2 regions of the Schaalia cardiffensis F0333 genome follow, and region 1 is predicted to be linked to the other one. Evidence: riboswitches for the same ligand, from Rfam matches in the RefSeq annotation. Region 1 holds a riboswitch; the other holds the start of a gene.
The links. A riboswitch is a leader RNA that binds a small molecule or an ion and turns the genes downstream of it on or off. The one in region 1 is predicted to bind ZMP and ZTP.
Positions count from the first base shown of each region.

Region 2: linked by a shared signal. The riboswitch ahead of purH (bifunctional phosphoribosylaminoimidazolecarboxamide formyltransferase/IMP cyclohydrolase) and the one ahead of glyA (serine hydroxymethyltransferase) in region 1 are both predicted to bind ZMP and ZTP.

Region 1 is NZ_CP040505.1:478,531-493,129, forward strand. It holds gene FFA61_RS01950 (amino acid ABC transporter ATP-binding/permease protein) at 1-1,248, opposite strand, end outside; gene FFA61_RS01955 (ABC transporter ATP-binding protein/permease) at 1,248-2,981, opposite strand; gene FFA61_RS09170 (DUF4352 domain-containing protein) at 3,866-4,549, shown strand; gene FFA61_RS01965 (6-phosphofructokinase) at 4,717-6,999, shown strand; gene pgi (glucose-6-phosphate isomerase) at 7,094-8,767, shown strand; gene FFA61_RS01975 (malate dehydrogenase) at 9,429-10,418, shown strand; gene purU (formyltetrahydrofolate deformylase) at 10,923-11,786, shown strand; ZMP/ZTP riboswitch at 12,067-12,150, shown strand; gene glyA (serine hydroxymethyltransferase) at 12,191-13,483, shown strand; gene FFA61_RS01990 (bifunctional methylenetetrahydrofolate dehydrogenase/methenyltetrahydrofolate cyclohydrolase) at 13,480-14,376, shown strand; gene FFA61_RS01995 (arginine deiminase) at 14,437-14,599, shown strand, end outside.
Region 2 is NZ_CP040505.1:1,614,360-1,628,958, reverse strand. It holds gene FFA61_RS06835 (type 2 periplasmic-binding domain-containing protein) at 1-12, opposite strand, end outside; gene FFA61_RS06830 (hypothetical protein) at 241-534, opposite strand; gene sucC (ADP-forming succinate--CoA ligase subunit beta) at 854-2,029, shown strand; gene sucD (succinate--CoA ligase subunit alpha) at 2,050-2,970, shown strand; gene FFA61_RS06815 (cell division protein PerM) at 3,541-5,529, shown strand; ZMP/ZTP riboswitch at 5,896-5,981, shown strand; gene purH (bifunctional phosphoribosylaminoimidazolecarboxamide formyltransferase/IMP cyclohydrolase) at 6,010-7,860, shown strand; gene FFA61_RS06805 (hypothetical protein) at 8,117-8,365, shown strand; gene FFA61_RS09315 (ABC transporter transmembrane domain-containing protein) at 8,365-10,380, shown strand; gene FFA61_RS06795 (ABC transporter ATP-binding protein) at 10,377-12,113, shown strand; gene FFA61_RS06790 (hypothetical protein) at 12,132-13,508, opposite strand; gene guaA (glutamine-hydrolyzing GMP synthase) at 13,751-14,599, shown strand, end outside.

The DNA of each region.
Region 1 (14,599 bases):
GTCAATCGTGATCCGACCCGACTGGGGATCATCGAAACGCAAAAGCAACTGCGCGAGCGTCGACTTACCAGAGCCAGAAGCGCCCACCAGACACGTCCATTCGCCCGCGCGGGCGCAAATCGTGATGTCACGCACTGCCGCTTGAGCGGCCTTCGGATAGGAGTAGACGACGTTTTCCCAACGGATCTCATGCGAGGGTGCGGCAGGGAGTTCAAGTGCCCCATCTGGCACCTCGACCGGGGAATGAACCGTGCGGTAGACCCGCTCGGCGGCAGCGAAGGAATTGCCTAAGGCGGCCGCGAGTTCTTCGACCCCTCTCGCGGTTTCCGTCAAACGCAGGACAGCAGCTGCGATTGCAGCGAGCATGGGTGCCGATAGTGAGCCCGCTTGCACGAGCGGCAGACCGAGAGCGAGAAGGACAATAGGTGCGCCAAGAGTAAGTGCCTGGGTGAAAGCGCGTCTGAGCGCTGAACCCATGATCGCAGGTTTGGAGGCTTCGCCGATGGAACGGTCGATTGAGGCCATGTCCTCGAGTCGGCTCGCCATTCGCCCATAGCCGACGACCTCGGACATCCCCTGGATCGAATCGGTGACGTGCTGAACGAGGCGGGCGCGCTCGGAGGCGACGGCCCGCGACGAACGCAAAGACGCCTTCCACCCGAGCGTGGGAGCCAGCGCGATGGAAGCGAAAAGGAAACAGAAAGCGACGAATGCGAGCAGCCAAGAGCCCTTGACGCCAATCACGACCACAATCGTCACTGGAACGACGACAGCTGAGACGAGGGGAGCGAAAGTGTGGGCGAAGAAGACTTCGATCCGATCCACATCCTTGGTCGCCCTCGACAAGAGATCACCCGAACGTGAAACCGCCATCACGCGAGGGGAGCGGGGAATGAGGGCCCTATAGATCTCGGCGCGCAATAGCTCCAAAGATTTGAAAGCGACGAGGTGGCCGAGGAACTGTTCGCCGTAGCGCAGCAAGGCTTTGAGCGCGGCGAGTCCTGCCATGAAGGCGAGGGTCTTCCAGGGCATCGCCGGAGCTGTGCCCGCGGCAAGATCGATCCCAAGAGCGACGACTGTGAAAGCGCCCAGGGCGAAAAGACCCACCCCGGCGAGGAGATCCGCAATCCGGCAGAGTGAGGATGCGAGAAGCGGGGAGAGTACGGGGCGGGTGACGCGGAAAATCCAAGAAAGGAGGATCCTTCGTGGCACCTGCGTCGAAGAAAGCGTGGAATCAGAAGAAGGCATCAGGCTCTGACCTCCTGGGCTTGTTCGGTGAGGAAGCCATCGCGGACCTCGACGACACGGTCGGCGGCGACGAGGGCGCCCGCGCGGTGTGAGACCGTCACGACGGCGCGGCCCGCAGCTGCCGCAGGAATCGCGGCGAGGATCTGCGCCTCACTGGCGAGATCGACCTGGCTGGTCGGTTCATCCAGTAAGAGCACAGGCCTATTGGCGAGGATCGCTCGGGCCAGGGAAAGACGCTGGGCCTGACCACCGGAAAGACCGAGCCCCTGCTCACCGAGCTGAGTGTCGAGGCCCTGGGGCATGTTGCGGACCTCATCGGCCAGGGAAACAGCTTCGAGGGCCTTCCACATCTCAGCCTCACTCGCCTCGGGCGCGCCCAGCCGCAGGTTATCTGCGATCGAGCCGGTGAACAGCCATGTGGATTGGGCGACGAGGGCGCTGTGGGAGCGGAACTGCTCTTGATGCTCGCCGTCAAGAGGAGTCCCTGCGATGCTGAGTGTTCCCACAGAGGGGAAGAGATCACCGGACAGGAGAGCCATGAGAGTGGATTTTCCAGACCCCGAAGGTCCAACGACCGCGAGGTGCTCGCCCGGGGCGACTGAGAAGTCAACCCCGCTTAGCACTGTTCCGCGCTCCTCATCCCAGGTGGCGCTCACATTCTTCACGAGGATTCCCGCACTCGGAGCCTCGCTGGGCTCTGCGCAAGAGGAAGGGCGTGGGGTCGCTTCCTTGGGGGTCTTTCGCGAGAGCAGCTCACGGATTGCACGCTGGTTCGCAAGCCCCCCCATGCCCACATAGAAGAAGGCACCCACATGATCGAGAGGTTCGAGCAGAACATAGGACACGAGGACGATCGCCAGGGCATCGCCACTCGTGATGTGTCCACCTTCGAGGCGCCATGCTGCCAGGGCGAAGGCGACTGTGATGAAGAACAGGGAGAAGAGCACGTCCGTGATGAGGATGACGAGCTGATTCCCGGCGAGAAGACCCATGACGGCTTTCCGGTTCTCTTCGCCTCGTTGACGCAAAGTGGTGTGGGTTCGCCTCGCCGCTCTCGCCAAGGTGAGGGTCGGAAGACCTTGGATCGCGTCGAGGTACTCAGCGGCTAAGCGCATTCGAGCGCGCCGAGAATCCGAGGAGGGGGCCCGCAGCTTCTTGTGTGCCAGGCCGATCATCATGGGGATCGCGATGACCGCGAGGAGGAGGACCACGGCAGAAAGAGGATCGACAAAGAGTGCGAGTACTGCGAGGGCCAGAGCCGGCGAGAGGCCCGCTGCGAGCGTGGGGGCGAGGAAGGTCTGGCGGTAAACGGCGACTCGTTCAGCCCCGTCCGTGAGGAGGGAGACTGTTGAGCCGGTGCGCTGGCGTGCGGCTCGCCCGGGCCCGAGAGCGAAAAGGTGGGAGAGGGCCCTGGCGCGCAGGAGAGGTTCTTCTCGGCATGCCCCTTTTCGGGCGACGAGGTCGGCCACGCCGAGGAAGAGCGCACACAAGGCGGCACTGATGGCTGCGGTGATGAGTAAAGAGCCCGCGTTCCCGTGAAGGAGAGGATCTGAACCGGCTGGGCCTGTGGGCAGAATCGAGCCGAGGGAGCGCGCCGCACAGATCAAAGCCCAAGCCTGCGCCACACCCGCTAAAGCAGTAAGGGTGAAGGAGACGATGTTCGAACGACGTCCCGAGGAGGTGACCAGGGAAGGGGGACGCGGTGTCGTCCTGCCGGATGAAGCGGGGCTCATGAGACTCCTATTCGACGTTTCCAGCCTCGAAGCGCAATCCTGCTCGGCAGCGCTCAACTAAGGCCATACTTACTTTAGGCGGCTTGGGGATCAGACACCATGTCGTCTCCCGAGCTGGGCGGGTGAATGTGTGGAGCAATGAGTCACGTTTTTGAAGCTGAGCTACAAAGTTGTGCGCCTGAGCTACGAGGGTGTATAGGGTGTATGAGGAGAGGAGGGAGAAAAGATAATCCTTGGCGCGAGTTTTCTGCGATGAGTTCAAGTTGTAATATGTCGGGCTTTCTCCATTGTGTGATCAGGAAGATATAATCCCGGTAATCTATTCATGGGATCGAGTTTTTCGAGGATGACCTCGACGGACGCGTCTCTCTTGTGAGGCGGGCTCGGCACGATCCTCAAGATCATAGGAAGCCTGGAAGATGGAGAAGGACTCAATGACGACCAACGACCCCCTCTCAGGAGAATCGAAGGGGGAGGAGGGCATGCCCTCGTTTTCCCCGGCCCTTGGAGCTGACCCGGCTCAACAGCCGATTGAAGGCGGCTATTCGTCCCCTCAGAATTCCCAGACTCCCAGCGCTCCTCAAACGCCGAATCCTTGGGGCCAGCCGACACCCTCCCCTTATTCTCAACAGCCAACTGCTGAGCAGCCCTACGCATTTCCGCAGCAGGCCCCAGCAGGCGGCCCACAAGGCGGAGCCACTCAGCCAGGTGCGCCTTACCCCCGGCAGGGAACCCCGTACCCCCAGCAGGCAAACCCGTATCAGCAGCAAGGAACGCCATACCCTCAGCAGGGCGCTCCCTACCCTCAGCAGTCAACGGCGTACCCCCAGCAGGGTGCTCCCGGTGGTCCGCAGGCTGGAGCCCCCGTCGGGCCTGGAGCGCAAATGCCGGGTGCCGCTCCCACCAATGGTGCGATGTCCTACATGACGCCTCCGACACCTAAGAAGAGCTCTGGCGGCAAGACTCTCATCATTGTTCTCGTTGCGATCCTGGTCGGACTCGTACTCATCGGCGTCATCGCAACGATGAGCATCAAGGCCCTGTCAGCTTCCTCCCCGACGTCTCCTTCAACGAATCAGGGCTCACATTCGCAAGAGAGGCCCAATACGACGGATACGAACCGAGACACCTCGGCCTCGGAGGATACGCCCCCTGTCTCCATCGGCAAGGAAGGCGAGATCACGGACTGGAAGGTCAATGTCGCCACCTATACCCGGGAGGCGAGTGCGGCGATGATGAAGGACAACTCCTTCAACGACCCTGCTCCTGCGGGCATGGACCACACGCTCATCGACTTGACGCTCACCTACACGGGAAGCAATCAGGAAGGTGAGGATTTCCTTTTCGAGCTCGACTTCTACCTCGTTGATGAGAGCGGAAAGAAGTACTCATGGGCTGATGCTGATGGCGTTGCCCCGGATGACCTTTTCGCGAGTTTCGACACCTCCTTGAAGCCGGGGAAGTCAGTCACCGGCCAGCTGCTCTTCGATGTTCCTGAGAACAGCAGCTACACCTTCCGGATGGAGAGTTCGGACACCGGGCAAAAGGTTGAGATTCCACTGAACTGATCCGTTCCTCCCCCGCGGCGCCCTCCTCAGAGGCGCAACGGGGGAGGACTTTCGTTGAGAGCATGTCCTCGGGTCTGAAAAAGAAGGCTCTTCCAATGAGTGGGACTCGTCATAGACTGGACCAGGACGGCCTTCGGCCCAACCCATTGAGAATGGAGCGACACGTCATGAATATCTCCTCGCAGCTCAACGCATCCGACGACTTCCGCATTGGCGTCCTCACTTCCGGCGGAGACGCTCAGGGCATGAACGCCGCCGTACGCGCAGTGATCCGCACCGCCCTCGCGGTCGGCGCCCGCCCCTATGCGGTGCTCGAAGGGTGGGCCGGCGCAGTCCACGGCGGCGACTCCATCAAACCGATGGGCTGGTCTGATGTGTCGAACATTCTTTCGGCAGGGGGTACCGTCATCGGTACGGCCCGCTGCCCCGAGTTCCGCGAGTACGAAGGGCGCCACGCCGCCGCTCGCCACCTCCTCGAGCACGGCATTGATCGCCTCGTCGTCATCGGCGGCGACGGCTCCCTCTCCGGCACCAACGAGTTCCGCACGGAATGGCCCCAGCACGTGCGTGAGCTCGTCGACGAGGGCGTCATCAGCGAAGAAGAGGCAGCAGCACACCCCGCGCTCATTGTCGTCGGCCTCGTCGGCTCCATCGACAACGACATGGTCGGTACCGATATGACAATCGGCGCGGATACCGCCCTTCACCGCATCGTCGACGCCCTCGACCAATTGACGAGTACCGCCGCATCCCACCAGCGCACATTCGTCGTTGAAGTGATGGGGCGCCACTGCGGATACCTGCCGCTCATGGCGGCCGTGGCGGGCGGAGCCGACTACGTCTTCACCCCCGAGAATCCCGCGGGACCCGGCTGGGAGGACGACCTCGCCGAACATCTGCGCCTCGGACGCGAGGCGGGGCGCCGCGAGTCGATCGTCCTCGTCGCTGAGGGTGCTACCGACCGCGACGGCAACCTTCTCACGACTCAGCACATCGCCGACGCCATCACTGAGAAGACCGGTGAGGATGCGCGTGTCACGATCCTCGGCCATGTGCAGCGCGGCGGCTCGCCCTCGGCCTACGACCGTTGGATGTCCACCCTGCTGGGCTATGCCGCCGTGCAAGAGATCCTCACGACAACCCCCGAAGCCGTGCCCTGTATCCTGGGCGTCCGCCACAATCGCATCACCCGCATTCCCCTGATGAAGGCCGTGCAAGAGACCAGAGCAGTCAAAGACTTCATCAAGGCCGGAGACTTCGAGGGCGCACAAAGGGCGCGCGGCGTGTCCTTCACGGCCATGGTGGGCGTCAACGACATCCTCTCAACGCCCCCTCAGCTCACTCCCGAAGCGACGGGCGTCTCCCGCCGTATTGGTATCCTCCACGCCGGGGGCCTCGCTCCGGGCATGAACACGGCGGCTCGCGCGGCTGTACGCCTCGGCATTGCCCGCGGTTGGACGATGCTCGGGATTCGAGGTTCCTGGAGGGGCCTGGCAGACAATGACGTGAGGGAACTGACCTGGGGCGACGTTGAGGGCTGGGCCTTCCAAGGGGGCGCTGAACTCGGCACCCGTCGGGAAGTCCCCGAGATCGAGCAGTATTACTCCCTGGGGCGAGCAATTGAACGCAATGAACTCGACGCCCTGATCGTCATTGGCGGCCTCAACGCCTACCTCGCGGTGCACGCGATGATGAATGAGCGCGACCGTTACCCGGCCTTCCAGATCCCCGTGGTCCTCATCCCCGCGTCTATCGACAACAATTTGCCGGGCTCAGAACTGTCAATCGGCGCTGACACTGCGCTCAACAACGCGACCTGGGCGCTCGACCGCATCAAGGAATCCGCTGCCGCGACCAAACGCTGCTTCATCGCGGAGATCATGGGACGACGCTGCGGCTATCTCACGCTCATGAGTTCTTTGTCCTCGGGCGCTGAGTACATCTACCTGAATGAGGACGCGGCGAACCTGCAGAAGATCGCCGAAGATTCGCGTCGCATGGTCGACTCTTTCAAGGATGGGCGCAGGCTCTTCCTCATCCTCGTCAACGAAGCCGTCTCGAAGTTCTACGACCGAGAGTTCCTCGCCTCCGTGTACGAGGCCGAATCCGAGGGCTACTACGATGTCCGCCACTCCGCCCTCGGGCACCTGCAACAGGGAGGAGCGCCCAGCCCCTTCGACCGGCTTCTCGCGACCAGGCTCACGAACCGCGCTTTGGAGCACCTTCAGAACCAGTTCACCCGGGGTGAGGCCGAGGGCGTGTACATCGGCCAGATCGGCAACCACATTGAAGCGCGCCTCGTGAAGAACATGTTCGACGACCTTGACATCGTCAACCGTCGTCCCTTCGACCAGTGGTGGTGCGAACTCACCCGCATCCAGCGGATCGTATCGATGCAGGACCCGGGGATGCCCGCCCTGACGATCTCGATCGCTGATTCTGAGGAGTGATACCGCCTCAAGGTTCGAATCGAATTCGCAATTCCCATCAACTCAAGGCCCAACTCAAGACCCCGCTCGCCCTATCAACGAAGTAGGAGAACCCATGACCATCCCCACGCTCGATCCGATGATGACCGCCGCTTGGGAGGCCCTCGACGCTCGCGCTGACGCTTTCGACCCCGACCTTCGCGCCTGGTTCGAGGCCGACCCGGATCGCGCGTCGAAGTGGACGAAAACAGCTGCAGATCTGCGCGTTGACCTGTCGAAGAACCTCATTGACGAGGGCGTGCTCGCCGACCTGCTCGCCCTCGCGCAGCAATGCGGCGTCGGGGAACTGCGTGACCGCATGTTCGCCGGAGAACACATCAACACCACTGAGGATCGTGCGGTCCTGCACACTGCGCTGCGCCGCCCCGATACCGACGAACTCATCGTTGACGGCCAAGACGCGATCGCAGATGTCCACGAGGTCCTCGCGAAGGTTTATGACTTCGCCGACCGCGTGCGCTCAGGAGAGTGGGTGGGAATCACCGGCAAAGCGGTCAAGACAATCGTGAATGTCGGTATCGGCGGCTCCGACCTCGGCCCCGTCATGGCCTATGAGGCGCTCAAGCCTTTCGTCCGCGAGGGGCTCGAATGCCGTTTCATTTCGAACATCGACCCGACTGATGCGGGCGAGACGACGAAAGATCTCGACCCGGAGACGACCCTCGTGATCGTCGCTTCGAAGACGTTCACGACCCTGGAGACGATCACGAACGCGAAGGTCGTGCGCGACTGGTTCCTCTCCAGTTTGCGTGAGAAGGGCCTCGCCCAGGATGAGGCGGGGGAGAAGGAAGCGATCGCGAGGCATTTCGTCGCCGTGTCAACTGCCCTCGACAAAGTCGCCGAATTCGGTATCGACCCGAATAACGCCTTCGGCTTTTGGAGTTGGGTCGGTGGCCGCTACTCAGTGGATTCAGCGGTCGGTACTTCCCTCGCGATCGCGATCGGCCCGGACGGCTTTGAGGAGTTCCTCGCGGGCTTCAACGCGATAGATGAGCATTTCTTGAATGCCGCCCCTGAGCAGAACGTCCCGCTCCTCATGGGCCTGCTCAACGTCTGGTACTCGAACTTCCTCGGCGCGGATACGCACGCGGTCCTCCCTTACTCCCAGTATCTGCATCGTTTCCCGGCCTACCTCCAGCAGCTCACCATGGAGTCGAATGGCAAGTCGGTGCGCCGCGATGGCACTCCCGTCACCTATGAGACTGGCGAGGTCTTCTGGGGTGAGCCCGGCACGAATGGGCAGCACGCCTTCTATCAGCTCATCCACCAGGGCACGCGCATGGTCCCGGCGGACTTCATTGCTTTCGCGAACCCTGCCTGGCCGCTCAAGGACGGCGAGGCGGATATGCACGAGCTGTTCTTGTCGAACTTCTTCGCGCAGACGAAGGCCCTCGCCTTCGGTAAGACCTCGGAGGAGGTGCGCGCTGAGGGCACTCCTGAGGCGATCATTCCGGCGCGAGTCTTCACAGGTAACCGCCCGACGACCTCGATCATGGCTGCATCTTTGACGCCGCGCGTCCTCGGTGAGCTGATCGCCCTGTATGAGCACATCACTTTCGTTCAGGGTGCTGTCTGGGGCATCGACTCCTTCGACCAGTGGGGCGTCGAACTGGGTAAGGTTCTCGCTAAGCAGATCCTCCCGGCGATTACCGGTGATACGGATGCTCTCGCTGCCCAGGATTCTTCGACTCGCGGGCTCATCGAGTTCTATCGCGCAAATCGGGCGTGAACCCTGCTATGCCGCGATGCAGGTGCGTCATGCACGGGCTGCATCGCGGCATGGCAGTGCTGTGTTCCCCGGGTGTTCGGGAGTTCGTATCGAGGACGATCCGCCCTTGTACCAGTGCTGCGGATTCATGGTCGCTGTGTATGGCGATCCGTCCAATCCCGATGATGGGCGCAAAGGTGTGGTGTACGTGACGAATGCCAACATCGAGGTAGGTGGTCCGTTTCTCCCTGAGTGAGGAAGACAGTGATTTGAGAGCCTGTCGTTCTTCCTGCGTTTCGGTTTCTGGTTTGCGTACCTGGCATTGAGACCGGCTTCGCCACCACCTCACACAGGCATTCGTCTTGGCTGCTCTGAGTTCCTCAAGTAGGCCCTCGTCCTGACTCAGGCTTTCTTCTTGGCCAGGCTGTTCTCGCCTCCCCACCTCTCTTTACGCATCTGGACGTGGATGCGGGGCGGAAGTCCCTTCGTGTGACGAAGACACTGAGTTCAGCCCCCCGATTCATGGTCTAGATCACGTGCACAAGGTGTGGACACCTGGGACTGCTTTCCCGTGCTCTCACGGTTCAGAAGCAATACGCTTAGACCATCAGCGCGAACTCGTTCGCCCCTGTCGACGTCGACATCCGGCGTCCTTTTCGACAACACTAAGGAGTGCCGCATCATGGCAGAACCTCGTATCGTCACCGTCACCGGCGCCGCCGGTAACATCGGCTACGCCCTGCTGTTCCGCATCGCCTCAGGCCAGCTCTTCGGCCCCGATGTCCCCGTTAAGCTCCACCTCCTCGAAATCCCCCAGGCCGTGAAAGCCGCTGAGGGCACAGCCATGGAGCTCGATGACTGTGCGTTCCCGACCCTTGCCGGCGTCGAGATTTTCGACGATGCCACCAAGGCCTTCGAAGGCACCAACGTCGCCTACCTCGTCGGTGCAATGCCGCGTCGCCAGGGAATGGAGCGCGCTGACCTCCTCGAGGCGAACGCCGGTATCTTCGGCCCCCAGGGCAAGGCCATCAACGACGGCGCCGCAGATGACGTTCGCGTCCTCGTCGTCGGCAACCCGGCCAACACGAACGCCACCATCGCTCAGAACGCAGCCCCGGACGTCCCGGCCTCCCGCTTCACCGCGATGATGCGCCTCGACCACAACCGCGCTGTCGCGCAACTCGCCCACAAGACTGGTGCTGCTGTCGCCGACATCGAGGACGTCGTCGTGTGGGGCAACCACTCCGCCGACCAGTACCCGGACGTCTCCTTCGCGACCGTTGCAGGTAAGCCTGCCACCGAGCTCGTCGATGAGGCTTGGCTCGCCGAAACCTACCGTCCGGTCGTCGCCAAGCGCGGCGCCGCCATCATCGAGGCTCGTGGGGCCTCCTCGGCTGCCTCCGCTGCGAATGCCGCAATCGATCACATGTACTCGTGGATCCACGGCACCCCCGAGGGCGAGTGGGTCACCGCCGGCGTCATGTCCGACGGCACCCACTACGACGTTCCCGCGGGCCTGTGCTTCGGTTTCCCCGTCACCTCCGATGGTGGCGAATGGCAGATTGTTGACGGTCTGGAGATCTGCGCGGCGACCCGCGCGGGCATCGAGCACAACATCAAGGCCCTCCAGGAGGAGTACGACGCCGTTAAGGCGCTCGGCTTCATCAAGTGAGTGAGGCGAGTCCTTGACTCGCGTCGCGTCCTTAAACGGAAGGTGGCCGCAGACCACAAGGTCTGCGGCCACCGCGCGTATCACGTGCGTCTTCTTCGCAGCGTCGGCTCGGCCCAGTCGGGAGGGCTTTGCGGTGGCGGCCCAGCTCGCTTGGACAGCCCAGCGACCCAGCTCTCAGCCGACGGGGTGCAGCATTCTGACAGCGCCCGCAGAGCTTCCACGTAACGCCCCAGCCAGGGAGCTCTTGCAGGCTATCCCCAGCCCTGCGGCTCAGCCCTAAAGAAGAGGACCCACGAGCTCGCACGCCCAGCCTTTGAGCGACATAAGCTCTTCCAATCCCACCGAGTACCCTCGCCCTCGGCAAACAGGTTCCGGTGAGGTGAAGAAGCACAGAACAAGCCGGTGACGAGGCGATTCACCAGCCCTCGGACTTCCTCGAAGCTCCGCCCATCCCTCACCCTGGGCGATTCTTCGACGCACCCTCAAGTTGGCTAACCTTGCTCCATGACTGAAACTGCTGCGCCTTCGAAGCTCGTCCTCACACTCTCATGCCCCGATCAGCCGGGCATCGTTCACGCGGTCTCCGGCGTTATCGGCTCGGTCGAGGGCAATATCATTCAGTCCCAACAGTTCGGCGACCCGGATTCGGGTCTGTTCTTCATGCGCGTCGAAATCGATTCGCCCGTCGGGCGAGCACCCGTCGAAGAAGCAATGGCGGACATCGCGAAGCGTTTCGAGGCGACCTGGAACATTGACGACCTCGGGCGGCCCCTGAGGACCATCATCATGGTGTCACGCGAAGGCCACTGCCTCACTGACCTGCTCTACCGCCAGCGCTCCCAAGGGCTCCCCATTGAGGTCGTCGCAGTCGTCGGCAACCACCCCGACCTTGCGCCCGTCGCCCAGTTCTACGGAGTTCCCTTCCTCAACATTCCTGTCACGAAGGACACGAAGGCTCGGGCGGAAGCTGAACTCCTCGACCTCGTCCGTTCTGAGAACGTTGAACTCATCGTCCTCGCTCGCTACATGCAGATCCTCTCTGAGAAGGTCTGCGAGGAAATGGCCGGGCGGATCATCAACATCCACCACTCCTTCCTTCCCTCCTTCAAGGGCGCCCGCCCCTACGCCCAAGCCCACGACCGCGGCGTCAAACTCATTGGCGCGACCGCCCACTACGTCACCCCCGACCTCGACGAGGGGCCGATCATCGAACAGGATGTCACCCGCGTCACCCACGCGGACTCGACCCCGGACATGGTCTCCCTCGGTCAAGATGTTGAGCGCCGCGTCCTCGCGCAGGCGGTGCGCTGGCACGCCGAGCGTCGTGTCCTCCTCGACGGGGCGAGGACGGTCGTCTTCGCCCGCTGAACTGAGGAGCTCCTGGCTAAGGCCCAGGTTCCTTCCCCCGTCACAAGCGTCACGTCCAGGCACAAGCGGGGCTAAGCAAGGAATGACGGCTGAGCGGAAGAAGCAGGGCGTCACGTCCAGGTGCAAACGGGACCGAGTTCTGGCGCACATGAGACGAGGTAATAACCTCGACCGACTGAACAGCCCCGCAGCCCGCAACTCCTAACGTAAGCGAAACAGGCCGAGCCCAAGGCCCCGCCGCTTGGATCACTCTGCTTGAAGGGAGCGCTCCGCGATACAGTGGTGGGGTCGTGACTGGCGAACAGGTGGGGAACCACCGGGGAGCGATGAACAGGTACTGGGGCCGCCCGCCTGGGCCCGAATGCCGAGCGAGAAATCGGACGTTCCACAACAAGGAGAACCCTATGGATTCCCTCAATGACATGACTCTGGCCGAGCTCGATCCGCAGATCCGGGCCGTCCTCGACGCTGAACTCGAACGTCAGCGCACGACCCTCGAGATGATCGCCTCGGAGAACTTCGTTCCCCGCGCGGTTCTCGAAGCCCAAGGATCCGTGCTGACGAACAAATACGCCGAGGGCTACCCGGGCCGACGCTACTACGGCGGCTGCGAAGCAGTCGATGTCGCAGAATCCCTCGCGATCGAGCGCGCGAAGCAGGTCTTCACAGGCGCTGACTTCGTCAATGTCCAACCTCACGCGGGCGCCCAGGCGAACGCAGCGGCCCTCATGGCGATGGCGAATGTGGGGGACACGATCCTCGGCTTGTCCCTCGCCCACGGCGGACACCTCACGCACGGCATGAAGATCAACTTCTCCGGCAAGAACTATCACGCCGCAGCCTACGAGGTCTCCCCTGAGACGATGCGCATCGAACCCGAGAAGGTCCGCGAGGCCGCTTTGCGTGAGCGTCCGAAGGTCATCATCGCGGGCTGGTCCGCATATCCGCGTCACCTCGACTTCCAGGCCTTCCGCGAGATCGCAGACGAAGTGGGCGCTGTCCTGTGGGTCGATATGGCGCATTTTGCGGGCCTCGTCGCAGCCGGGCTCCACCCCACTCCGATTCCCCACGCCGATGTCGTCACGACGACCGTGCATAAGACCCTCGGCGGCCCCCGTTCGGGAATGATCCTGTCCTCTCGTGGCGAGCAATGGGGCAAGAAGATCAACTCCGCTGTCTTCCCCGGCCAGCAGGGCGGCCCCCTCATGCACGCGATCGCCGCGAAAGCGATCGCCATGAAGGTCGCGCAGACCGAAGAGTTCAAGGATCGTCAACGCCGCACCCTTGAGGGCGCGCAGATCCTCGCCGAACGCCTGAAGGCCGATGACGCGAAGGGCGCGGGAATCACCCTCGTCACCGGGGGCACGGATGTTCACCTCGTCCTCGTGGATCTTGTGAACTCGAAGCTGGACGGCCAGCAGGCCGAAGACCTCCTCCACGAGGTCGGGATCACCGTCAACCGCAATGCCGTCCCCTTCGATCCTCGCCCCCCGAAAGTCACCTCCGGTCTGCGCATCGGCACCCCCGCTCTTGCGACCCGCGGCTTCGACGCGAAAGACTTCGCCGAGGTCGCCGACATTATCGGCACGACTCTCGTGCAGGGCGCGTCCGGAGCTTCCGTCGACGTCGATGGCCTGCGCGCACGCGTGAAGGCCCTGACCGACGCGCATCCGCTCTACGCGGGGCTGGGCGAATGAGGGCGCCGTGGAACGGGCCCGCCCAGGTCCTCGACGGGAAAGCAACGGCCGACGCCATCAAAGCTGAACTCGCTGAAAGGGTTGCGGCGCTTCGCGAGCGCGGCGTCGTTCCCGGGCTCGGCACAATCCTCGTGGGCGAAGACCCCGGCTCGGTCACCTATGTGGCAGGCAAACACCGCGACTGCGCGGAAGTCGGTATTGAGTCGATCCGCGTGGACCTGCCCGCAAGCGCCACCCAGGAACAGATCGAGGCCGCCGTGGACCGTTTGAACGCCGACCCGGCGTGCACGGGCTACATCGTCCAACTCCCCTTACCCAAGGGGATCGACCAGAACGCGGTTCTTGAACGGATCGACCCGGAAAAGGACGCCGACGGCCTGCACCCGACGAACCTCGGGCGTCTGGTTCTGCGCGGTTCGGGGCCGATCGATTCACCGCTTCCCTGCACGCCAAGGGCCGTTATCGAACTCATGACCCGTCACGGGATCGACCTCAAAGGCAAGCACGTGTGCGTCGTCGGTCGTGGGGTCACGGTCGGCCGCTCCATCGGGCTGCTCCTGATCCGCCGCGAGGTGAACGCGACCGTCACCGTGTGCCACACGGGAACGAAGGACCTGGCCGCCCAGGTCCGACAAGCCGATGTCGTCGTCGCAGCCGCAGGCAGCGCGGGCCTCATCACGAAGGACATGGTGAAGCCGGGAGCGGTCGTCCTCGACGTCGGCGTATCGAGGATCGTCGGCGAGGACGGGAAGTCCCGTCTCGCCGGTGACGTTGCCGATGGGGTCGATGAGAGTGCTTCCTGGCTCTCCCCGAACCCCGGGGGAGTGGGCCCGATGACCCGGGCCCTGCTCGTGACCAATGTCGTGGAGGCCGCCGAACGCGGCGCGAAGTGAAGGCAGCGGGAAGGGGCCGACCGGTCCCTTCCCGCCTTGCGCTCAGAAGGGAAAACAGTCATGCAACCACAGGTCACCTCCGAGGTCGGCCCGCTCCGTTCGGTCCTCGTGCACCGTCCAGGCCGGGAGATGAACAGACTCACCCCATCCAACATGGGTGAGCTCCTCTTCGACGACCTCATCTGGCTCGAACGCGCCCAAGCCGAGCATGATGCGATGACCT
Region 2 (14,599 bases), 1.1 Mb from region 1:
GAACAACGTCATCCGTTGAGAAAGCGATTCAACAACTTGCGTTTGGGCTTGCACAGAATAGCGAATCGCAGCAACAGTAGCCCCGCTCAAGGTCTCAACAAGTGAGGAAAGGACCGCATTCAGGCACTCCTGAGCATCAAGAAGCTTCACCAGTTCGGATTTCAGTGAAGTCGCACAAGCGGTAGGCGAGTTCGGCGCTACCCTCACACGACAATCCACGATTCCACTCATCGCACACCCTCACGCATCGAAGGCCGTCAACTCGGACACCATTCCCGACCGGATCTGCTCCTCAAGATCCTCGAAGGAATTCGCTGCCGCGATCATCGAACTCGCAATCGTGTCAACGACGAGCGCGCAGTCAGGAATATCGCTTTCAAGACCCTGAAGAACGGCACGAGCCGGAGAGGAAGAAGGACCTAAGTCCGGGGCGGCCTCGAGTCGCACACTCTTGAGGGAGGAATACGCATCATCCACCAGTCGAGTGCGCTCCCGAAGAAGATCGGTCCACATACTGAGGAGCTCCGCGCTCATTTCAGCCCCTAACTCATCGAAGATCGCCTCGATGCTACCTCAGGGAATCACAAGGGTTCTCTTGCGATCCGCGAGGTGTGGATGGATGCCTCAGGCTGTCCTCTTTCACGCGATCCCGGGTTGTTCAGACACTCCGGTGATGGGAGTCAACGCAACTGTTCCCAAAGGGTGCCCCGTCCTCGTCCTCGTGGAGATCTTGATCCCCCAAGATGAAAGATAGGACGTAATGCCTAGATGCTTGTAGGCTGAACCTGGATTTTTCGACGTCGAGAAATCCCAATCGGCCTTCGCACGCCGACCATCAGGAAGGAAACTCGAGGTGGATCTGTACGAATACCAAGCCCGAGACTTGTTCCGTCGACACGGGGTACCCGTCTTACCCGACCGCGTCGCCACCAGCCCCGAAGAAGCCCGCAACGCTGCACAGGCCCTTCTTGCCGAAGGAGCCGAACTCCTCGTCGTCAAAGCCCAAGTCAAAACCGGCGGACGAGGCAAAGCCGGCGGCGTCAAGCTCGCCCGAACCCCCGAAGAAGCAGCAGAAAAGGCACAGGCGATCCTCGGCTTAGACATCAAGGGCCACATCGTCGAAACCCTCCTCATCGCCTCCGGCGCCGACATCGCCGAGGAATACTACTTCTCAATCCTCCTCGACCGTTCGAAGCGCCGCCATCTCGCGCTGTGCTCCAAAGAAGGAGGGATGGACATTGAAACCCTCGCGAAGGAACGCCCCGAAGCGCTCGCGAAAGTCGCCCTCGACCCTCTCAGCGGCATTGACGACACGATCGCCCGCGAAATCCTCCACGAGGCCGGTTTCGCGCCCGAACGTGCAGACAGGATCGCCCCCGTCCTCGTCAAACTCTGGGAGGTCTTCACACAAGAGGACGCGACCCTCGTCGAAGTAAACCCTCTCGTCCTGGCGACTGACGGGAGCCTCTGGGCCGTCGACGGGAAAGTCACGCTCGACGACAACGCGCGATTCCGCCACCCCGACCACGAAGCCCTCGTCGACGTGAAAACCCAGGATCCGCGCGAAGCAGCGGCGAAGGCCGCTGGCCTGAATTACGTTCGCCTCGAAGGAGAAGTCGGCATCATCGGCAACGGGGCGGGCCTCGTCATGTCAACCCTCGACGTCGTCGCGATAGCCGGTGAAGACCTAGGTGTCAGACCCGCGAACTTCCTCGACATCGGCGGCGGAGCATCAGCGCAAGTCATGGCGAAAGGACTCGAAGTGATCCTCGGAGACGAGCAGGTCCGCTCCGTCTTCGTCAACGTCTTCGGAGGAATCACCGCCTGCGACGCCGTCGCGAACGGGATCCTCGAAGCACTCGAAGTCCTCGGAGATCAGGCCGCCAAGCCGATCGTCGTCAGACTCGACGGCAACAAGGTCGAAGAGGGACGAGCGATCATCTCTGCGGCGAATCACCCGCTCATCCACATGGTCGAGACGATGGACGAGGCGGCCCGCACCGCCGCCGAACTCGCAGCAGCGAAGTGACTGGGAAGGACTGAAGAACAATGACGATCTTCCTCGACTCGGACTCCCTGGTCCTCGTACAGGGAATGACCGGTGCTGAAGGACGCAAACACACCCGCCGCATGCTCAGCGCGGGAACACGAATCGTCGGCGGAGTCAACCCCCGCAAGGCAGGCACCACCCTCACCTTCGAGGTCGAAGGCTACGGGCCCGCCGCCCAACGCGTGAGAAACGGGGACGTGGAGGTCCCCGTATTCGGCACCGTCGCCGAAGGCATGGCCGCAACCGGCGCGAACACCACCGTGATCTTCGTGCCACCGGCTTTCGCGAAGGATGCCGCCCTTGAAGCGATCGACGCGGGCATCCAGACGATCGTCGTCATCACCGAGGGAATCCCCGTCGCCGATGCGACCGTCTTCGTCAACCGTGCTCTTGAAGCGGGCGTACGCCTGATCGGCCCGAATTGCCCCGGAATCATCAGCCCCGGACAATCCAATGTCGGCATTACGCCAGCGGACATCACAGGTCCGGGTCGTATCGGCCTCGTGTCGAAGTCGGGCACGCTCACCTACCAGCTCATGTACGAGCTCCGCGATATCGGTTTCACCACCTGCCTCGGGATCGGCGGGGACCCCGTCGTGGGCACCACCCACATCGACGCCCTCGAAGCCTTCGAAGCCGATCCTGACACCGAACTCGTCGTCATGATTGGCGAGATCGGCGGCGACGCGGAAGAACGCGCGGCCGCGTGGATCGCCGAGCATATGACGAAGCCCGTCGTCGGCTACGTCGCCGGATTCACCGCCCCCGAAGGCAAAACCATGGGGCACGCGGGCGCGATCGTGTCCGGTTCTTCAGGAACAGCTGCGGCGAAAGCAGAAGCTCTTGAGGCTGTCGGTGTGAAGGTCGGGCGTACGCCCTCGCAAACCGCGGCTCTGGCGCGCCAAATCCTGCAGGGCTGAGAGGGGCTGGGGAGCCTGGGCCGGCCTGGGCTGAGTGCCTGGGGTGGGCCTGGGCTGGGAGCCGGGGCTTGGGAGAGTGTAGGTCGGGCACAAGTCGGACGATAGGCGGGGTGAAACGTGGAATTCGCCTCGTGTGGAGGCTTTGACGCGTTCTAAGGTCCGACTTGTGGCCCGCTCCGGCCCTGCCGGGCTTGGGTTGGGGTTTGGGTTGCTGCGCGCCTGGGCCGGGCTGGGAGCCGGGGCTTGGGAGAGTGTAGGTCGGGCACAAGTCGGACGATGGGCGGGGTGAAACGTGGAATTCGCCCCGTGAGGAGGCTTTGACGCGTTCTAAGGTCCGACTTGTGGCCAGCCCCGCCCCGCCCAGCCGCGTCCGGCCTTGACCGCCACACCTCCGGCCCTGCCCAGCCCCCGCCGGGTCACCCCAGCCCTTCTTCTCCTCCCTTCCCACCCCAATCTGAAGAAGCCCGGCGCTGCGCGCTCCGCCCAGCCCCCGGCGTACGCGACCATGGGGGTGATATGAACGAGACCCCTTCCCCCAGGCCACAGCCCCGCACACTCACGACCACATACGTGGCCCCGCGACAACGGACCCGCCTGGAACTGCCCGACGGGTGGGCCCGGGTCGGCCTCAGTGCGATCGAGACGATCTTCATGACCTGGGCTGTGACGACCGCCGCCTCCGTCGCCGCCTTCGCGACGGTCGCCTCGAACCCGTGGATGGGCGAGGCCACCTGGGATCAGGCCCTCCATGCGGGCTCAGACCTCCTCGCCCTCGTCTTAGGGGCGCCACTCCATCTGGGCGGGATCGCCTACCGGGCGACACCGACCCTTGTCGGAGTGCTCCTCGTCCTCGTCCTGCGTCTGCTTTTACGTCAGAGCGCCGAATTTTCTGCGGCATCCCAATGGTGCTCGGTGCCCGCCTTCGCTCTGTCCGCGTTCGTGATCGTGGGGACGAGCGCTGAGCATGCGCGCTGGTGGGAGGCAGCCCCCGGGGCCCTCCTGATTCCCGGGATCGCCGCAGCTTGGGCCGCTTTCGACGTGAGCGACAACCCTTGGGAGGTGTTGCGCGTCCCCAGCGTTATCCGCGAAGGCGTGAAAGCGGGATCGTGGCTCCTCATCTGTGTTCTTGCCTTGTCCGTTGTGCTTTCGGTGCTCGCCGTCGCGACGCATTGGGACCAGATCCGCCAGATTCACGCGCTCCTTCTCGCCGACTCGACCTTCGCGAACATCCTCGTGGTGCTCGCCCAGCTCTGTTATCTCCCGAGCGTGCTCGCGTGGAGTCTGGCGTGGATCCTCGGGCCCGGCGTCTACGTCGGAGTGGATGCCCTGCATTCTCCCGCTTCTGCGCCGACACTGCCGATTCCCGCCATCCCCCTTCTAGGGGCTTTGCCGACTTCGACGCCGGACTATTGGACGATCCTCGCGCCGATTGGTATCGGTATTGCAGTGGGTGCCTGGTGGGGGAGGAAGCACACTCGCGCAAGTCTTCGCGAGCAGTGCTACGTCGCCGCTTCGGGAATTGGGGTGCTCACGCTCGTGGGTTTCGTGTGGTTCGCGAGTTCGATTTTGGTTCTGGGTGATACTCGTTTGACCCATGTCGGCCCTCCGCTTTTCCCGGTCGTCCTGACTCTGATCTTCGAATTCGGGGGTGGTTTCTTTGCGGGGATGGTCGGCGTTCATCCGCGCAGCGTTTGGTGGGCGCGCTCCCAGTGGGCGATTTCGCGCAACCAGCCCGTGCCCGAGCCCCCGGTTTTCCCGATTCCCATTGACGAGGAAGGGGCCCCCGCGTCTTCTTCGAGGACAGTTGCAGGGGATTCTTCTCTGGAGGACTTGCTTATGGGGGACTCGTCTGTGGGGGACTCCTCCGAAGGTGAGGATGATTCTGAGACTGGCTCTTTCGGCGAAGGACACTTGGCTCAGGGCGGGGAGCACGTGAATGAGGCTGGGAGGCCCCTGGCCGAAGACGGAGAGTACTCGAAGGAGGGCGGGGAACGCGCGACGGGTGCTCTGGAAGCGCATGAGAACAGTGCGGGCCTTGACAGTCCGGGTGAGGACAACGGCGACTCTGGTGAGCAGCACAGCTTTGCGGATCACGCCGAGGAGCGCGGTGACGAGGACGGTGACTTCCGCGCTGACGAGGACGGTAAATACCGCATGAACGATGGTGAGGGTGAGGCCGCTGAGTACCGCAGCGAGGTCGGCGAGGACCTCCTTGACACGGGCGAGCATCGCGCCAAGGGCGCAACGGGCGCAGAAAGCACAGAAGACGTTACAGAGAAGGGCCACGACAGGGCCTCATCCCGAGCACGGGCTCAAGTGACAGCCTCCGAACAAGGCCAAACTGAGTCCGGGGACTCCTCTCATGCCGAGCGTCCGATTCCCAAAGCCCCGGTCCCGGTGAGCGTTGAAGAACTCCTCGGGACGACTCAGCATGTCGTTCCGAGCGTGAAATCACCGGCCGAACAGCTCGCCGAAACGGTTGAAATCGCTGAACTTTCAAGAAGCGCAGTGCACGCTGAATCAGCGCACGCTGAGGGCACGCAGGAGGAAGAGGACTGAAAGTGCCTCCACAGTTCCACTGAGGAGCTTGAACCAACACCTGCCGGTTCTTGCCCCAGAGGAACACTGGAATTGGGGTTGTCACTGAAATGAATAGTGGCACCTCACCCAGAGGAACACCGCCCTTCACTCTGAAGGAGTTTCTCACCCATGAGTAGTGCCTCACCTCCCCCAGGTATCGCCGTGTGGTCGCCTCACTTCCTGCCTTGGGAATCGCGCTTCTTCCAGGTGTCGCCGCGTGGCAAACGCACCTTCCACCTCAGGAACGCCTCGCCTCCGCTCGGCACCAGCACCGCGCCTCCCACCCTCGGGAACACTGAGCCCCGTCCTCGGGCTTGCCGAACCCGGGTGAGTGGGGGATAGGCTTGAGGCGGTCGCAACTGGCGAGGGTGGGGCACCACCGGGGAGCGGCCGGCAGTTCCCGTGAGGCGCCGCCCGCCTGGGCGCCGGGCATGATGATCGACCTTTACCGGAGGAAGCATGTCCGTTCGCTTGGACAACCTTGAACCCATCGACCTTCGCCCCCTCAACAGGGCCCTCATCTCCGTTTACGACAAGACCGGACTCGTGGAACTCGCGAGTGCCCTGTCGCAGGCGGGAGTGGAGATCGTCTCGACCGGCTCAACCGCCAAAACCATTGCCGAGGCTGGGATCCGAGTCACCCCCGTCGAGGATGTCACCGGCTTCCCGGAGGTCCTCGAAGGACGCGTCAAGACCCTTCACCCGATGATCCACGCGGGCATCCTCGCTGACCAGCGCAAATCCGAGCATCGCCAGCAGATCGACGATCTTCAGGTCGGAGCTTTCGACCTCGTGGTCTGCAATCTCTACCCCTTCAGTGAGACCGTCGCCTCCGGTGCACCCTTCGACGAGTGCGTTGAGCAGATCGACATCGGCGGCCCCTCCATGGTCCGCGCCGCCGCGAAGAACCACCCTTCCGTCGCGGTCGTCACTTCGCCCACGCGCTACTCCGAAGTCATCGCTGCAGCTCAAGGTGGGGGATTCACCCTTGAGGAGCGCCGCGGCCTGGCCGGTGAAGCCTTCGTGCACACCGCGACCTATGACCTTGCAATCTCCGGCTGGTTCGCGGAGCAACTCGACCGTGACGACCTGCGCGAGGAGATTGCCGAGGCCTGCGAGCGTCATCTTGACGCCTCCGACGCCGCCTTCCTCTCTTCCTTGGGCTTCGAGCTTTCCGAGGACGAGGAGGCTGTCCTCGAATCGGGCGCCGAAGAGGGAGCCTTCCCCGTTTACGCCGCCGATGCTTTCGAACGCGTCGAGGCCCTGCGTTACGGTGAGAACCCACATCAGGGGGCTGCCGTTTACCGCGAGATCAACATTGAGGAAGAGTTCGAAGACGGCGACGAGGACGTCGAACTCCTCCCCGGGATCGCGAACGCCCGCCAGCTTCACGGCAAGGCGATGAGCTACAACAACTACACCGACGGTGACGCGGCCCTGCGCGCCGCCTACGACCACGAGCTTCCTTGCGTCGCGATTATCAAGCACGCCAACCCCTGCGGTATCGCGGTGGCCGAGGATGTCGCTCAAGCGCATCGCAAGGCGCACGCCTGCGATCCCGTCTCCGCCTTCGGGGGCGTCATCGCAGTCAACCGGCCCGTGACGCTTGAGCTTGCCGAACAGATCGTCCAGATCTTCACCGAGGTCGTCCTCGCCCCCGCCTACGAGGACGGGGCCCTTGAAGTCTTGTCCACGAAGAAGAACCTCCGCGTCCTCGAGGTCCTCCCGCCCGAGCGCGGTGGCCGCGAATTCAAGCAGATCTCCGGCGGCCTGCTCGTTCAGGAGCGCGACGAGGTCGATGCCCCCGGTGATTCCCCGGAGAACTGGACGCTCGTCGCGGGTGAACCTGCCGACGCGAAGACCCTCGCCGACCTGGAGTTCGCGTGGCGGACGGTCCGAGCTGTGCGCTCAAATGCGATCCTCCTCGTCAAGGATGGGGCTTCGATTGGCGTTGGCATGGGCCAGGTCAACCGGGTTGATTCGTGCAAGCTCGCGGTCGAGCGAGCCAACACGCTTGGCGGCCGTTCGACGGGCGACGCGGCGAAGGGCGCGGGGGCGCAGATTGATTCGGCAGGCGGCGCGAGGAGCGAGGATCTCGTGTCGGATGCGCCCGAGCAGCGTTCCATCGGTGCGGTTGCGGCCTCTGACGCGTTCTTCCCCTTCGCTGATGGTCTGCAGGTTCTCATTGACGCGGGTGTGAAGGCCGTTGTCCAGCCCGGCGGCTCCGTTCGCGATGCCGAATCCATTGAGGCGGCGAAAGCGGCGGGCATCACGATGTACCTCACGGGTACTCGTCATTTCGCGCACTGAGCCTTCGCCGATGGGGACTGACCCCTTCACCTGGGCGCATCGAGCCTTTGTCGACGACTGCGAGTGGAGGGTTTGGCGACAAGTGGAGGGGATATAAACCCTCCAGATGTCATTATTCCCTCCACTCAGCACGTGGACTCGAATTCACGCTTGATCACCAGATAGCGCGGGAGGGGATTGCCTCCACTTGGGAAGAAACGAAAGGACGGGGAGGGAACGCTCGGAGCGGAGGGACAATGCCTCCAAGACCGGAGCGATGACGCGACGCCTTGAGCGAGTCACCGTATCGTGGAAGACACTCGCAGGCGGGCGGACCACGATGCGAGGGGAAGGTCAGCCCCGCGCTTGCGTGGAAGACGCGCACGCCCAGGGCGGACACAAGGCCGTCAAAGGAGTGTTCTCAGGAGTGCGTGGAAGACGCGCGCACCCGGGGCGGCCCTTCCTCGCAGGCCCCTCGGCATCGGGCGCACACCATGAATCGAAACTGATCGGAACGAGGGGATAGTGAAGAGGACCTACGAGGAGATCGCGTCGCGAGCAGGCGTGAACCTACCCCCTCTAGGGCCCCTGCCCGGCCGCTGGCCCCGCCCCCTTCGCACCCTCAAAGGACCGGCATGGCCGCTTCCCGCCAGACCCGGCCCCTTCCTCAAGATGCTGCTCGCCCGCAGACGCGGTGCCCTCGTCCTCGCCACCCTCACGTCCGGATTGGGCGCCCTTGCCTCGGCCCTCATTTCCTGGGCAATGGGGCACACACTCGACGCTGCCCTCGCCTTCGGGCTCTCACTCCAACTCGCCGAATGGACGGGCCTCTTCCTCCTCATCATCCTTCTCGTCGCCATCGGAGACAGTCTGGCGCAGCTCACCGAAATCAGCGCCTGGATGGGATCCGCAGTCGGCGCCCCCAGAACACTGAGCGAAAGAACCTCGGATCGAGCCCGCTCCTTCAAACGCGCCTCATCAGCCGGAGACATCCTCACTGCCGTCAACGCCGACGCGCACGCCCTCGGACGGGCGACCGCGCTGATCCCCGAACTCCTGGCCTCCGCAGCCGCCGTGGTCCTCGTCGCCGTCCTCATGCTGCGAGTCTCGGTGAGTCTCGGTCTCATCGTCATCATCGGCATGCCGCTCCTCTTCGCGCTTCTCCTCCTCATCGCCAAACCCTTGGAACAGCGTCAATCCGCCTTTCGCGCTGAACAAGGAGAACTCACCTCCATCTCGACAGACGCGGTCCAGGGGCTGCGGATCCTCCGAGGCATCGGAGGTGAAACGACCTACACCCGCGCCTACCGCGCCCAGTCCGCGCGGGTACGCGCCGCAGGTATCCGCGTCGCCCCCACGGTCTCCCTCCTTGCGGCGATCCGCTCTGCCGCGCCGATGCTCTTCTCCGTCCTTGTCGTCGCACAGGGAGCCGTCCTCGTTTCCGAGGCACGGATGAGCGTCGGACAACTTCTCGCCTTCTACGGGTACACGGTCTACCTGCGCCACCCCGTGTGGCTCCTCGGCGAATCCGTTGAGCACATGACGCGAGCCTGGGTCGGAGCGAAACGAGCCGCCGACCTGCTCGGCATCGAGCCGATGGTGCGGGACACTCCCGTGAAGGGCGGGGACACACCACCGACGGGTGAGAATGCGCCGCCGACGCGCGGGGACGTGCCGCCGACTGACGAGGACGAGCCCAGCCCGCAGTGGGCCCACGCCCAACTCATCGACCCAGTGAGCGAAGTTTGCATCACTCCCGCAGCGATCAGCGTGATCCTCGCACCCGCCCCAGATATGGCGCTCCGTGTCTGCCGACGGCTCGCACGCATCGACGACTCGGAAGACAACGGGCTCCTAGTCGCCCCAAAGGGCACCATCGCACTCGCCGAGCTACCCATTGACGAGGTCCGCGAAAGCATCCTCCTCGCCGAAGAGATCCCGCAAATCTTCGCCGGAACCCTGCGCGACGCCCTGCTCGGCAGTCGCGCCCCCGAAGAACGAGTCCCCGGGACCACCGAAGCCATCTACCGCAACGTCTTGGAAAACGCCGAACTCGGTGATGAGTTAAAGCAAAGCAGCGAGAACAAAGACGCAGAAGAACACGACCCTCGCCTGTTCTCAGCCCTGGAAGCAGCGGCCGCCGCCGACGTTATCGACTCGCTCGATGCGGGTCTTGACGGCAGACTCAGCGAACTGGGCCGCAACCTTTCAGGAGGCCAGCGCCAGCGCCTCGCGCTGGCCCGAGCCTACGCTCAAGACGCCCCCATCCTCCTCCTCGTCGAGCCGACCTCCGCCCTCGACTCCCACACCGAGGCAATCATCGCCGAACGATTGCCCCTCGAGCGCGCCGGTCGCACCACGGTCCTCGTCACGGAGTCGCCGATTCTTGCGCGAGCCGCAGAGCGCATCATCGTCCTCGACGCCGAAGGCCATGTGATCGGCGAAACCACCCCCGACGCAATCGACTCCGCCCCCTCTGATGCGCCGGAGACGACGTGCGCCGCCCGTAAGATCCTCGCCCGACGAGGAGAAGACGCATGAGCCGCAGACTCCCCATCGCCCCGGCAGCCCTCACACGGCGACGCCTCATCGGACTCCTGCACGCTCACGCCGGGGGAGTAGCCCTCGTTCTCTTCCTCCAACTCGCCGCCGCACTGGCCTCCGTGGCCCTGCCCTGGATCGTCGGCGACATCATCGACGGCATCCGCGCGGGAATGGGTGGCGCGTGGGTGCGTCGGCTCCTCCTTCTCGCTGTCGTGTTCGTCGTCGCGAACTTCATCCTCGCCTGGTGGGCCGAGACCCGGGCGAGAATCCTCGGCGAGACGGTCTTCGCCCGGCTGCGCGACGGTCTCGTCGACTCTGTCGTCCATCTTCCCCTGTCGACTGTTGAGACTGCGGGAAGCGGAGACCTCATCAGTCGTACCACGACGGACATCGACCGCGTCCAGATGATGATCCGCCAGGGCCTATCGACGATCCTCATCCTCCTGATGACCATCGGAGTGACCCTCGGTGCCGCCTTCGTTGCCGCACCGAGCCTCGCATGGATTCTTCCTATCGAGATCATTGGCGTCGTTGGCGTGAGCCTGTGGTACATGCCCAGGACGATCCCCGCCTACCGCGCCTCTGCGGCGATGATCGCGGTATTCTCCGGCCACCTGTCCGAGACGGTCACCCAGGCCGAGGCCGTTGACGCCCTGAGGCTCGGAGCGGGAAGACACCGAACCTTTGACTCGATGCTCGCCCAAATGTGGCGCCTTGAACGTTACGGGGCGTGGATGCGGGGCTTCCTCTTCTTGGGGATGGTCGCCGTGACCCTCGTCCCGATTGCCGCGATGATCCTTCTTGGGGCCATCCTAGTGCCGGCGGGTGTCCTCACCGCGGGCTCGGTGACGACACTCGTCATGTACTGCTACCAGATTCGCACGCCCCTGTGGCAGGCAACCTTTTGGATTGACGAGCTCCAATTCGCGTGGATCTCGCTTCAACGGATCTTCGGCGTCGAACTCGTTGAGCCCGACCGGAGAACGAATCCGCAGGCCCGAGGCGATGGCCCGATCCGCGTCGAGGGGGTCTCCTACGCCTATCACGAAGGACGCCCCGTCCTGCACGGCATCGACCTGGAACTCCACGAGGGCGAGACTCTCGCGATCGTCGGCCCTTCGGGTGCGGGCAAATCGACACTCGGACGCATGATCGCAGGCATCCATCCGCCGACTTCGGGGCATGTACGCTCTGGGCAAGCCGAGCTCGTCGAGCTGCCCGAAGAAGAACTGCACCGGCGGGTCGTCCTCGTCACTCAGGAGCACCACGTCTTCGTCGGCACCATCGCCGATAACGTCCGGCTCGCCCGCGTCGATGCTTCCGATGAGGAGCTGTGGGCGGCGCTCAAACTTGTCGGCGCGGACTCGTGGGTTCAAGACGAGGGCGGGCTCGGGATGCGAGTCGGCGCGGGCGGCACCCAGTTGACGCCTGCGCGCGCCCAGCAGATCGCACTCGCCAGGATCGCCCTGATGGATCCGGCGACCCTCGTCCTCGATGAGGCGACGTCACTCTTGGACCCCGAATCGGCGAGGTCAGTGGAGGATTCCCTGGGTGGGGTCCTCTCCGGGAGGACCGTTGTCGCGATCGCCCATCGGCTTCATACGGCGCAGGACGCTGATCGGGTGGCGGTCATGGTCGAGGGCTCCATTGTCGAGCTCGGTACGCATGAGGAGCTGCTGGCATGCGGCGGCGAATACGCGGCACTGTGGAGGGCCTGGCAGGGGGAGTGAGTGCTGGCGGAAGGGCTCTCACAGCCCCGCGTCTGGGTGCTCGGGGAAGATCGGCATGACCCCGGGAATATGGCTGTGCGCAGTGAGGGGATTCGTGGGGATTTCGTATGCACGATCCAGGAAGGGACGGATCTTCTCGGCGAGTTCGGCGGGCTGTTCATCGGAGACGAACACGACTTGCGGGTGCAGCTTCGCGGATTCGACGAGGTTGAGGATCGGCCGCGAATTCTCCCACTCGGAGTCCACCCAGTACACAGTCCAATCGGGGCCGAGGGCGGTGCGGGCGCTCGCAATGAGACGCCGGACCCGACACCCCGGTGGTAGGGCGGTGACAACGTCCTCGTCCAGGTCGATCATGAGGTCGGGGCCGGACACGACCTCGAGCATGCCCTCGGGAACATCCACGGGCGAGGCGGCTGAACGCGCCCACTTCGGAGTCTTCGCCTCGACGTGCTCGATCGGGGTGGCTAGGCGTGCGAGCCAGTCGACGAGCTTCCAGGTCATGAGCTCGGGCCTCATGTCGAGCATCTCGGGTACGGCCCAGCGGAATTGGCACACTGCGAGGAACCAGTCGAGCGGATCAACAGGACCGAGCAACAGGCCCTCCCGCAGGTAGAGGGCGCGCAGCATGATGGCATCGCGAATCGGATCCTCGGCGAGGGCGCGGGCCTTCTTCAAGCGTCGATGGAATCTCTTCTGCGCCGAGGCGTAGTCGTCGCCGTTTCTCCACTGGTCGCCGGGCCAGTTGTGGAGGCGGAGGACCTCCTCGCGTAGGGAGAAGCGTTCGCCGATGTGGCCACGTCGGTCGAGGACGTCATCCCAGGCTTCCACCATCGTCAGGGCCCGTTCGAACTCTGGAGGCAGAGTGAGATAGGGGATGACTGTGAGGTCCATCGTGGCGAGATCGGCCTGCCAGCGGCGCAGGCCTTCAAGTGTGACGGGAGTGCCCTCGACGTTCTTCCACTGTTTCTTCTCGGCCCGCTCATCGAAGGCCGCGAACCACGAGTCGATTGCCCGCAGGAGGTGCTTCTTCGGCTCGGAGGGAGTGTGGGTGGCGCTCAGAGTCAGGTCCCCGGCTTCGTAGATCGCTTCGAGGTGTGCGATCGCCTTGAGCAGGAGCGGGCGGGATGGCAGTTTCACCTTTTTCCTGCCAGCGAGGGGCACGGGGTTGAGGAATTGTTTGATCAGCCATGCGGCGTCCGGTGATTTCGCAGTTGTGGCGACGAGCTCGCTGGCGGCGCGCACGCCCTCGTTGATGGAGGCGATGAGGGGGAGGCAGGCGCGTTCTTCGCGCGTGAGTTTGCGCCCGTCCGGGTAGCGTTTCTTCGCACCGTGCATGCCGAGTTCGACGACGAACACGGGCAGAGCGGGGCGTTTGCGATCCTTCGGGGCCATAGTGGCATTGTCGCGCAGGATGAGGGACGAGGCCAGGGGCGAAGGCGCTGCCTGGGCAGGATGAGGGACGAGGCCGGGGGTGAATATGCTGGCTGAGGCGGACGAGGAGAGAGATCAGGGGAGGGGCGGATGAGCCCTGGAAGACGCGCACAATCACCGCGCGAAGCGGGAGCACTCCGCCCGAGACCCCCTGCACAGTCCACGGAGCCCGAATCGTCGATCTTGCCGGGTAGAATCCCCGTGTGAACACGACTGCTCCCCGCCCTGTCCTCGTCGTTGATTTCGGTGCCCAGTACGCGCAGCTCATCGCTCGTCGCGTGCGCGAGGCTTCGGTGTACTCCGAGATCGTTGCCCACACCATGCCCATTGCGGACATGCTCGCCAAGGAGCCGGCCGCGATCATCCTCTCGGGCGGTCCTTCCTCGGTGTACGAGGACGGCGCCCCCTCGATTGATCCTGCGATCTTCGACGCGGGAGTCCCCGTCCTCGGCATTTGCTACGGGTTCCAGACGATGGCCCAGGCGCTGGGCGGTACGGTCGGGCGCACGGGTACGCGCGAATATGGCCACACTGATGCGAATATTGCTGTGGGCTCGTGTCTTTTCGCCAATACTCCCGGTGACCAGGTCGTGTGGATGAGTCACGGTGATGCCGTCCAGGCCGCTCCCTCGGGTTTCGAGGTCACTGCCTCCACCGCCCAGACGCCTGTCGCAGCTTTCGAGAATCGTGAGCGTCGCCTCTTCGGCCTCCAGTGGCATCCCGAGGTCGCCCATTCTGCTTTTGGTCAGGATGCTTTGAAGAACTTCTTGTACGAGGGCGCGGGCATTGAGCCCTCCTGGACTCCCGGTTCCATCGTTGACGAGCAGGTCGAGAGGATCCGTGAGCAGATCGGCGATGCTCAGGTGATTTGCGCGCTGTCCGGAGGTGTCGACTCTTCCGTTGCTGCGGCTCTCGTCCACAAGGCGGTCGGCGATCAGCTGACCTGCTTCTTCATCGATCATGGGCTGTTGCGTGCGGGCGAGCGCGAGCAGGTTGAGAACGACTATGCGCGCGGAATGGGTATTCGCGTCATCACGTGCGACGAGTCTGAG